3 regions of the Brevibacillus sp. HD3.3A genome follow, and region 3 is predicted to be linked to each of the others. Evidence: riboswitches for the same ligand, from Rfam matches in the RefSeq annotation. Region 3 holds a riboswitch; each other region holds the start of a gene.
The links. A riboswitch is a leader RNA that binds a small molecule or an ion and turns the genes downstream of it on or off. The one in region 3 is predicted to bind S-adenosylmethionine.

Region 1 (2,196 bases), 1.9 Mb from region 3:
GATGAAGAGCGAGTCCGATCAAAACAACCAGCGCCTGAAAGACAGTGTGGGCATGATGAACGAGCTTTCGCAGCAAATGGAACAGATCGTGTCTGCGGTCAATGTGGCTGCTGCGACGATTCACCAGCTCAATCGCCAGGCGAACCGGGTAGAAGAAATCGTGGGAGCGATCAACCAGATTGCTACGCAAACGAATCTTTTGGCGCTCAACGCCGCCATCGAGTCAGCGCGGGCTGGCGAGCATGGACGCGGTTTCGCTGTAGTAGCTGACGAAGTGCGCAAGCTGGCTGAGCAAAGCGCGACCGCTACCCAGGAGATTACGGAAATTCTCAAATCGCTCCATCAGGAGAGCGAGAACGCTGTGCAGCAAATCAGCAACGGAGAGGCGTCTGTAGCCAAAGGACAGGAGCTGGCTGTAAAAACGGTGGCTTCGATCGAGGCAGTGCGCTCCGGCATGGTGGCATTCCTGCAAGCGGCCGAGCATGTCGGTTCCAGCATGAACCGGGTCAAAATGCGTTCAGGCGAAGTGGCGATGGAGATGTCGACGATTACGGCCGTCACCGAACAATCGGTTGCCAACCTGGAAGAGCTTTTTGCCACCGCAGAAAATCAGCATCAAAAGGTGCGGGAAATTACCGAAGAGCTGGGTGAGCTTAGCAACCTGTCGCATCGACTCCAGCAAACCTTTCAAACGAAATAAACAAACTGGCGGAAACAATCTGAAAAAACAATTGCTTTTTCAGAGCGTTCTGCTAGAATAAGTTCATTGTAACTCAATAGATGATCTACCTTATCGAGAGCGGCGGAGGGACTGGCCCTATGAAGCCCGGCAACCACTGGACATGCGAGACATGTACAGAAAGGTGCCAATTCCTGCAAAACCTGTACCGGGGTTTTGACAGATGAGGAAGAGGACGGCTTCGGACGCAAACTCTTCCTTCGGGAAGAGTTTTTTTTCGTTAGAAGGGGAGGATGGATAGAGGAGGAATAACGAACGATAAAATAATTTTAATGTGAAATATTCGTGTTTAGTATTGATCTTTTTGTCGAAAAACCGTACATTATGGTTAGGATAGAGAAAACGGAGAACGTTCAGATAGGGGAGAGAGACACCATGAAGAAGTTGTTGTTGGCATTGACTACTTTTGCTGTTTTGGCTGCGGGTTGTTCAGCAGGCGGGAATGCACCTGCCGGGAACGCATCGACTGATAAGCCGAAAGAGCAAGCGGCAGGACAAGAAGGTGCAGCGAAGAAACGCGTTGCCTTGATTTTGCCGGAAAAAATCGGCGTGAACCCATTCTTCCAGCAAATGGACGAGGGCGCGAAAAAAGCAGGACAAGAATTTGGCGCGGAAGTAAAAAGCATCGAGTCGACTGACCATGGTGCGATCGAAGAGAACTTGCGCGTAGCCGTAGCGGAAAACTACGACCTGATCATCACTTCTTCTTTTGAAGCAGAAGACGCACTGAAAAAAGTAGCCGCAGAAAACCCTGATCGCAACTTCGCGATTATTGATACAGTAGTCGATTTGCCAAATGTGCGCAGCGTTACTTTCCGCGAGCAGGAAGCAGCTTACCTGATGGGGGCGGCGGCAGGTCTTGCCACGAAAACAAACAAAGTCGGCATGGTTGTCGCAATGGACATTCCGCTTCTGAAAAAATGGACAGGCGGATTCCAGGAAGGCTTGAAATCGACCAATCCGAATGCAGAATTTCTGGTAAACTACGTGGGCAGCTTCACTGACCCGGCAAAAGCGAAAGAGCTGGCTCTGCTGCAAGCATCCAAAGGCGCTGACTTCATCAACGGAGCAGCTGCGGTAGGCGATCTCGGCGTATTCGAAGCCGCGAAGGAAAAAGGCTTCTTTACAGCAGGACAAGACGTTGACCGCACGACGATTGACCCTGAGCACATCGTATTGTCCCAACTGAAAGGGACAGACGCAGCAGCGTATGAAACTGTGAAATCGTTTGTGGAAGGTTCTTTCAAACCAGGTGTCGTCAACTACGGATTGAAAGAAAAAGGCGTAGGCGTAACGTATGTGACTCACGAAAGCAAAACACCGCTGAACGCTTTCATCGGCCAGGAAGTTGTGGACAAAGTAAAAGCGATCAGTGAAGAGATCATTGCTGGTACCCGCAAAGTGCCGGATCGTTCTAAAAGCTAGTGCACAGAGCTTGATTGTGACCGACTACGGCT
Region 2 (2,196 bases), 1.2 Mb from region 3:
TGTCGTTGCGTCCGAGAATCAGCGCTTCCCCGATCGCCAGCGCCAGTCGTTCTGCTTCGGCGCGTTTTTCGGCGTCTGCGATGGCATTCAGATCAGCCACTCCTGCCAGGCCGATCACACGGCGCAAAATTTTGCATCCGGCATAGCCTGCCGTATCCTGAATCAGTCGTTTCACGTAGCTTTGCCACAAGCCCTCGACATGAGCGCTGCGTTCTTTAGCCTGCTTGTGCCAGAGCTGGACAAACTGGGAAACAAATTCGTTCCAGACATCTTCAACCGTTTCCAGTAAGTATTCGCGGTAGGAGTCGCGTTCTCCTTGGTCATTTTGCAAGCCGTGCTGACCGGCGTAGTTGAGCAGCAGGTTGGCGATAACGGCACCGATGTCAAAACCGATCGGCCCGTAGTAGGCAAATTCGGGGTCGATCGCTTTCAGGCTGCTCTCGGTGATGAAGATGCTGCCTGTGTGCAAATCGCCGTGCAAAAGTGCTTCTGCGCGAGTCAGGAAATCGAATTTCAGCTTGGCGATTTCCAGCTTGAGCGGCTTGTTGTTCCAGATGGCCTCTACTTCTTTGCGGATCAGCGGGTTAAAGTCGTTGGTCGGCGCATTTTCATACGGGTCGGTAAAGACGAGATCTTCTGTGATTTTGCATAATTCCGGATTTATGAATGTTCCGACTAGCGCTTTTTTGTCGTACGGATGCGCCCCCAAATCGGATGTGTAGAACAAGGTTTGCGCGAGAAAACGTCCGATCTGCTTCGGAAAAAGCGGGTAGCGCTTGCCCTCAATCAAGCCTTTGCGCATGATGACGTGGTCGCCTACGTTCTCCATCACCGTCAGCGCCAGCTCCTGATCGAAGTGGTATACTTCCGGCACCAGGTCAGGCACGTATTTGTGCTGGATGCGGAGCGCTTCACTCTCGATGCGGGCACGGTCAATCGTCAGCGGCCATGATTCTCCCACGACTCTCGCAAACGGCAACGCTTGCTTCACGATGACTTTTTTTCCGGTAGCCGGCTCCTGGATATCGAACACGAGGTTCAGATTCCCGTCACCGATTTCGCGGCTGGTCAGCTCTGCTCCTTCTGTAAACAGACCCGGCAAGCCTTTTACGTACTCTACTGCTTCCTGCTCAGTCAATGCGCGGTATGCCATGATTGATTACTCCCCTCACAAATCGTTTTTTTCTCTATCTCGAACGGAATGACAAAATGGTCAGGAATCCGTGTCCAAACGCACAAAAAAGACCTCTTTCCCGAAGAAAAGAGGTCGCTGTCGCCACGTATAATAAACGTGTCATGTCCCCCTTATCTTCCAGACCACTTTTGTTTCTGCAGGAATTAGCACCGTGCACGTCGCTTTTTGTTTCAGCCGCTGCTCGCGTTGAAATAGCGTCGTGTCGGTTGCCGGGTATCATCGGGCCAGTCCCTCCACCTTCTCTGGATAAGGTATCCAAACGTATGCGGTTTTGATTTAGTTTGAATCATACAACCTGCCGTTCCACGATGTCAACACCCTTTTTTCGCAAACCGCGCTTCTCTCCTACCAGACGTGCTGAGTGCCGGAAGCAGCCGGGCGATCCCAGTTCCACCAGTCAATTTGGCCGACAAAGGCAGCGGTAATCGACTTCTCATCCTTGAGTTTGAGCAGTTCCTTCGTCGGTCCGGTCAGGACTGCTCCGTAGAGGCGAACGCCTTTTTCCTGCAAGTAGCGATAGCGCTCCTCGACTTGCGGATCGCTTCGCGAGACCAAATATTGTCCCATGTCGCGCGCGAGGCTTTTTTGCTCGACAAGGTAGGCCATTTCCCCCAAAAAGGCTGCCATCCGTCGGCTTCCTTCTCCGTTGACCTGAATCGGAGCCGCTCCGTAATTCAGCTCGTGCTCCGCAAATCCCCATGCTTCTCCCGGCCCCAAGAGCAGGTAGCCGTCTTTTTGGTCTTCGTGCCTGGCTTCCACTCCGGTGTCCACTGCCAACCAGACCGTATCCTGGTTGGCGGAGCTGATGTAGCGGGAGATTCGCTCATAATACTGCTCGTACGTCAAAAAATCAGCAAAAGAGACAGCCAACTGGGCAACGGTTCCTTCGGGGAGCTTCTCCAAAGTCGTCCAGGCTGGCGTGCGCCAATGCGCCAGTTCGTCTGCGTCCGGTTTTTGCCCGCTTTGAAGCGGATAGCGGAAAAACAGCTTTTGCTCCCTCA
Region 3 (2,196 bases):
GATGTTCCCGGAGAGCTGCACCGCATTGAACGCATCCTGGATTTGCGCCAACGGATGGGCAATGGGCAGCACAGTCGGCTGAACCGATAGGCGGATGCCTTGCTCGGCTTTTTGTGCCTGGGCAATCAGCTTGATCCGGTAACCCAGCTCGCTTGCGATCCGGATGTGTCCGGCAGACAAATCGGCGATTCCTTTACGCACGACATCCGCAAGCGGCAACGACTCCCCGTACACAAGCTGCGCGAGAATGTACAATTTGTACATGGCATCGAAACCTTCCACATCCGAACGCGGATCAGCTTCCGCATAGCCCAGCTCCTGCGCCTGCTTCAGCACTTCCTGATAAGAGAGCTGTTCCGCCTCCATTTTCGTCAAGATGAAGTTCGTCGTCCCGTTGAGAATACCGCGAACTCCTTGGATGTCATTTGTGCGCAAAAACTGCCGCAGCACACTCAAAATCGGAATCCCGCCAGCTACGCTCGCTTCATAAGCCAGATGCACCTGATGCTGGTTAGCCAGATCGACAAGCTCAGGGCCGCGTTTGGCGAGCAGCTCTTTGTTCGCCGTTACCACATGGCAGCCTTTTTCAATCAGGGCACGCACGTAATCATACGTAGGCTCGACACCGCCCATTACCTCCACGACAATGTCCACATCGCTTTTTAGCACATCCTCAAAATCGGTAGTCAAAAGCGCAGGATCAACCTGAACCGCCCGTTCTTTTTCCGAATCGCGAACCAATGCTTTGACAATCTCGATCCGTTTGCCCAACCGCTGCGCCAGCTTCTCCTGTTGCGAGCGAATCGTTTTGATGACGCCGCCCCCTACTGTTCCCAATCCCAGCAATCCTACTTTGATTACACCTGCGCTCATTATTACCACCTCATGTCATGTTTTGGAAAAATAAGAAAAACCTTCTTGCTAAGAAGAAGGTTTGGCATCAAGGTCCTTCTCCTTATCTCCCAGAACGATTTTCGTCCTGCAGGAATTGGCACCTTGTCACAAACTGCGTAACGGTTGCCGGGCTTCATCGGGCCAGTCCCTCCACCTCTCTAGATAAAGAAAACTATGAATTTTTGTTCTTTGCTAGATGTCAGTTCTCTCTTGTCTTTGAAATTGGGCAAATGTTTGCCTCGTTCCCACTTTTTCATACATCAAAAAACCTTCTCCGCTAAGAAGAAGGTTCGTCTTGACTGCTACGAGGCACCCGCTTCTTATCTATCGAGACGAAACGTCCCGCAGGAATTGGCACCTTGTCGCAAAAGCAACGGTTGCCGGGCTTCATCGGGCCAGACCCTCCACCTCTCTGGATAAGAACTATGATTTGCTATTGAGCCTATTCTAAGAAATTCCAATGCATTCGTCAACACAATTCTTTTTGTTTGCTGACAAGACTCGCAAGCAGGAAGACAGAACGGCAACCCCCTCAGCAAAGCAGCCGTTTCCACGCGCAAACACACTTTCCACTTCTGCCATGTTGCAGCAAGCGCACGTAACGATTCCTGCTTCGCTTTCCTCTGGCACTTCTTTTTCTTCAACATAGCCGCACCATGGACATATGAAAAGCTGAACCACGCCACTCCCTCCTTTTCAGCGGTTACAATCTGGCAGCCATGCCACCTAAAAAGCAGTTGTGCGCAAGCATGCGATATGCTTGTCCTGATAAAGATCCAGTCAAGCAACTTCAATCACGAGGCGGGCACTGAGTCTATTAACAGGCTACCGCAACGGCATACACCCTTAATTCCCTTGACAGGCGCATTAACCGCGCAAATAGACCCTAGATAGAGCAATCACGAGACACCTCTTGCTCCCTCGACAGGCTACATCAATCACAGTCAACTCCGGCTTCCTCGATGGCCTTCTTCCATTCCCCAAACAAAAAAAGCATTTTCCGACGACCGATACGATCGTTAGAAAATGCGCAAGCAAAGAGAAACGTATTCGTCCCCCTGCTGTCATGGCGAGTCCTCTAACACCTCCCTATCTCCCGTAGGTCCATCAGTGTCGTCGAAACAGGCAGGTCTCCTGACTTTGGGATCATCGTCTGGCGCTGCCTTCCCCATCCAAGTCTGGACAAGTGGCCTGTATGCGCAAAACTCCCCTCTTACAGTGGCGGGACCGTGTCGGATTTGCACCGAGCTTCCCTATTATCCTTGCGGCGATATACCTCAAGGAACCTGTTCCCACATATGA

Region 1: it holds a riboswitch for S-adenosylmethionine, as region 3 does, so the genes downstream of both, HP435_RS27000 (BMP family lipoprotein) here and HP435_RS17805 (homoserine dehydrogenase) in region 3, are expected to answer to the same signal.
Region 2: it holds a riboswitch for S-adenosylmethionine, as region 3 does, so the genes downstream of both, mtnK (S-methyl-5-thioribose kinase) here and HP435_RS17805 (homoserine dehydrogenase) in region 3, are expected to answer to the same signal.

Annotation. Positions count from the first base shown of each region.
Region 1 covers NZ_CP085874.1:5,774,298-5,776,493, reverse strand. Annotated here, with positions in the region: gene HP435_RS27005 (methyl-accepting chemotaxis protein) at 1-700, shown strand, start outside; SAM riboswitch class I at 788-909, shown strand; gene HP435_RS27000 (BMP family lipoprotein) at 1,115-2,164, shown strand.
Region 2 covers NZ_CP085874.1:5,094,220-5,096,415, forward strand. Annotated here, with positions in the region: gene mtnK (S-methyl-5-thioribose kinase) at 1-1,153, opposite strand, end outside; SAM riboswitch class I at 1,303-1,448, opposite strand; gene HP435_RS23815 (anti-sigma factor) at 1,541-2,196, opposite strand, start outside.
Region 3 covers NZ_CP085874.1:3,858,546-3,860,741, forward strand. Annotated here, with positions in the region: gene HP435_RS17805 (homoserine dehydrogenase) at 1-873, opposite strand, end outside; SAM riboswitch class I at 953-1,063, opposite strand; SAM riboswitch class I at 1,212-1,317, opposite strand; cobalamin riboswitch at 2,001-2,196, opposite strand, start outside.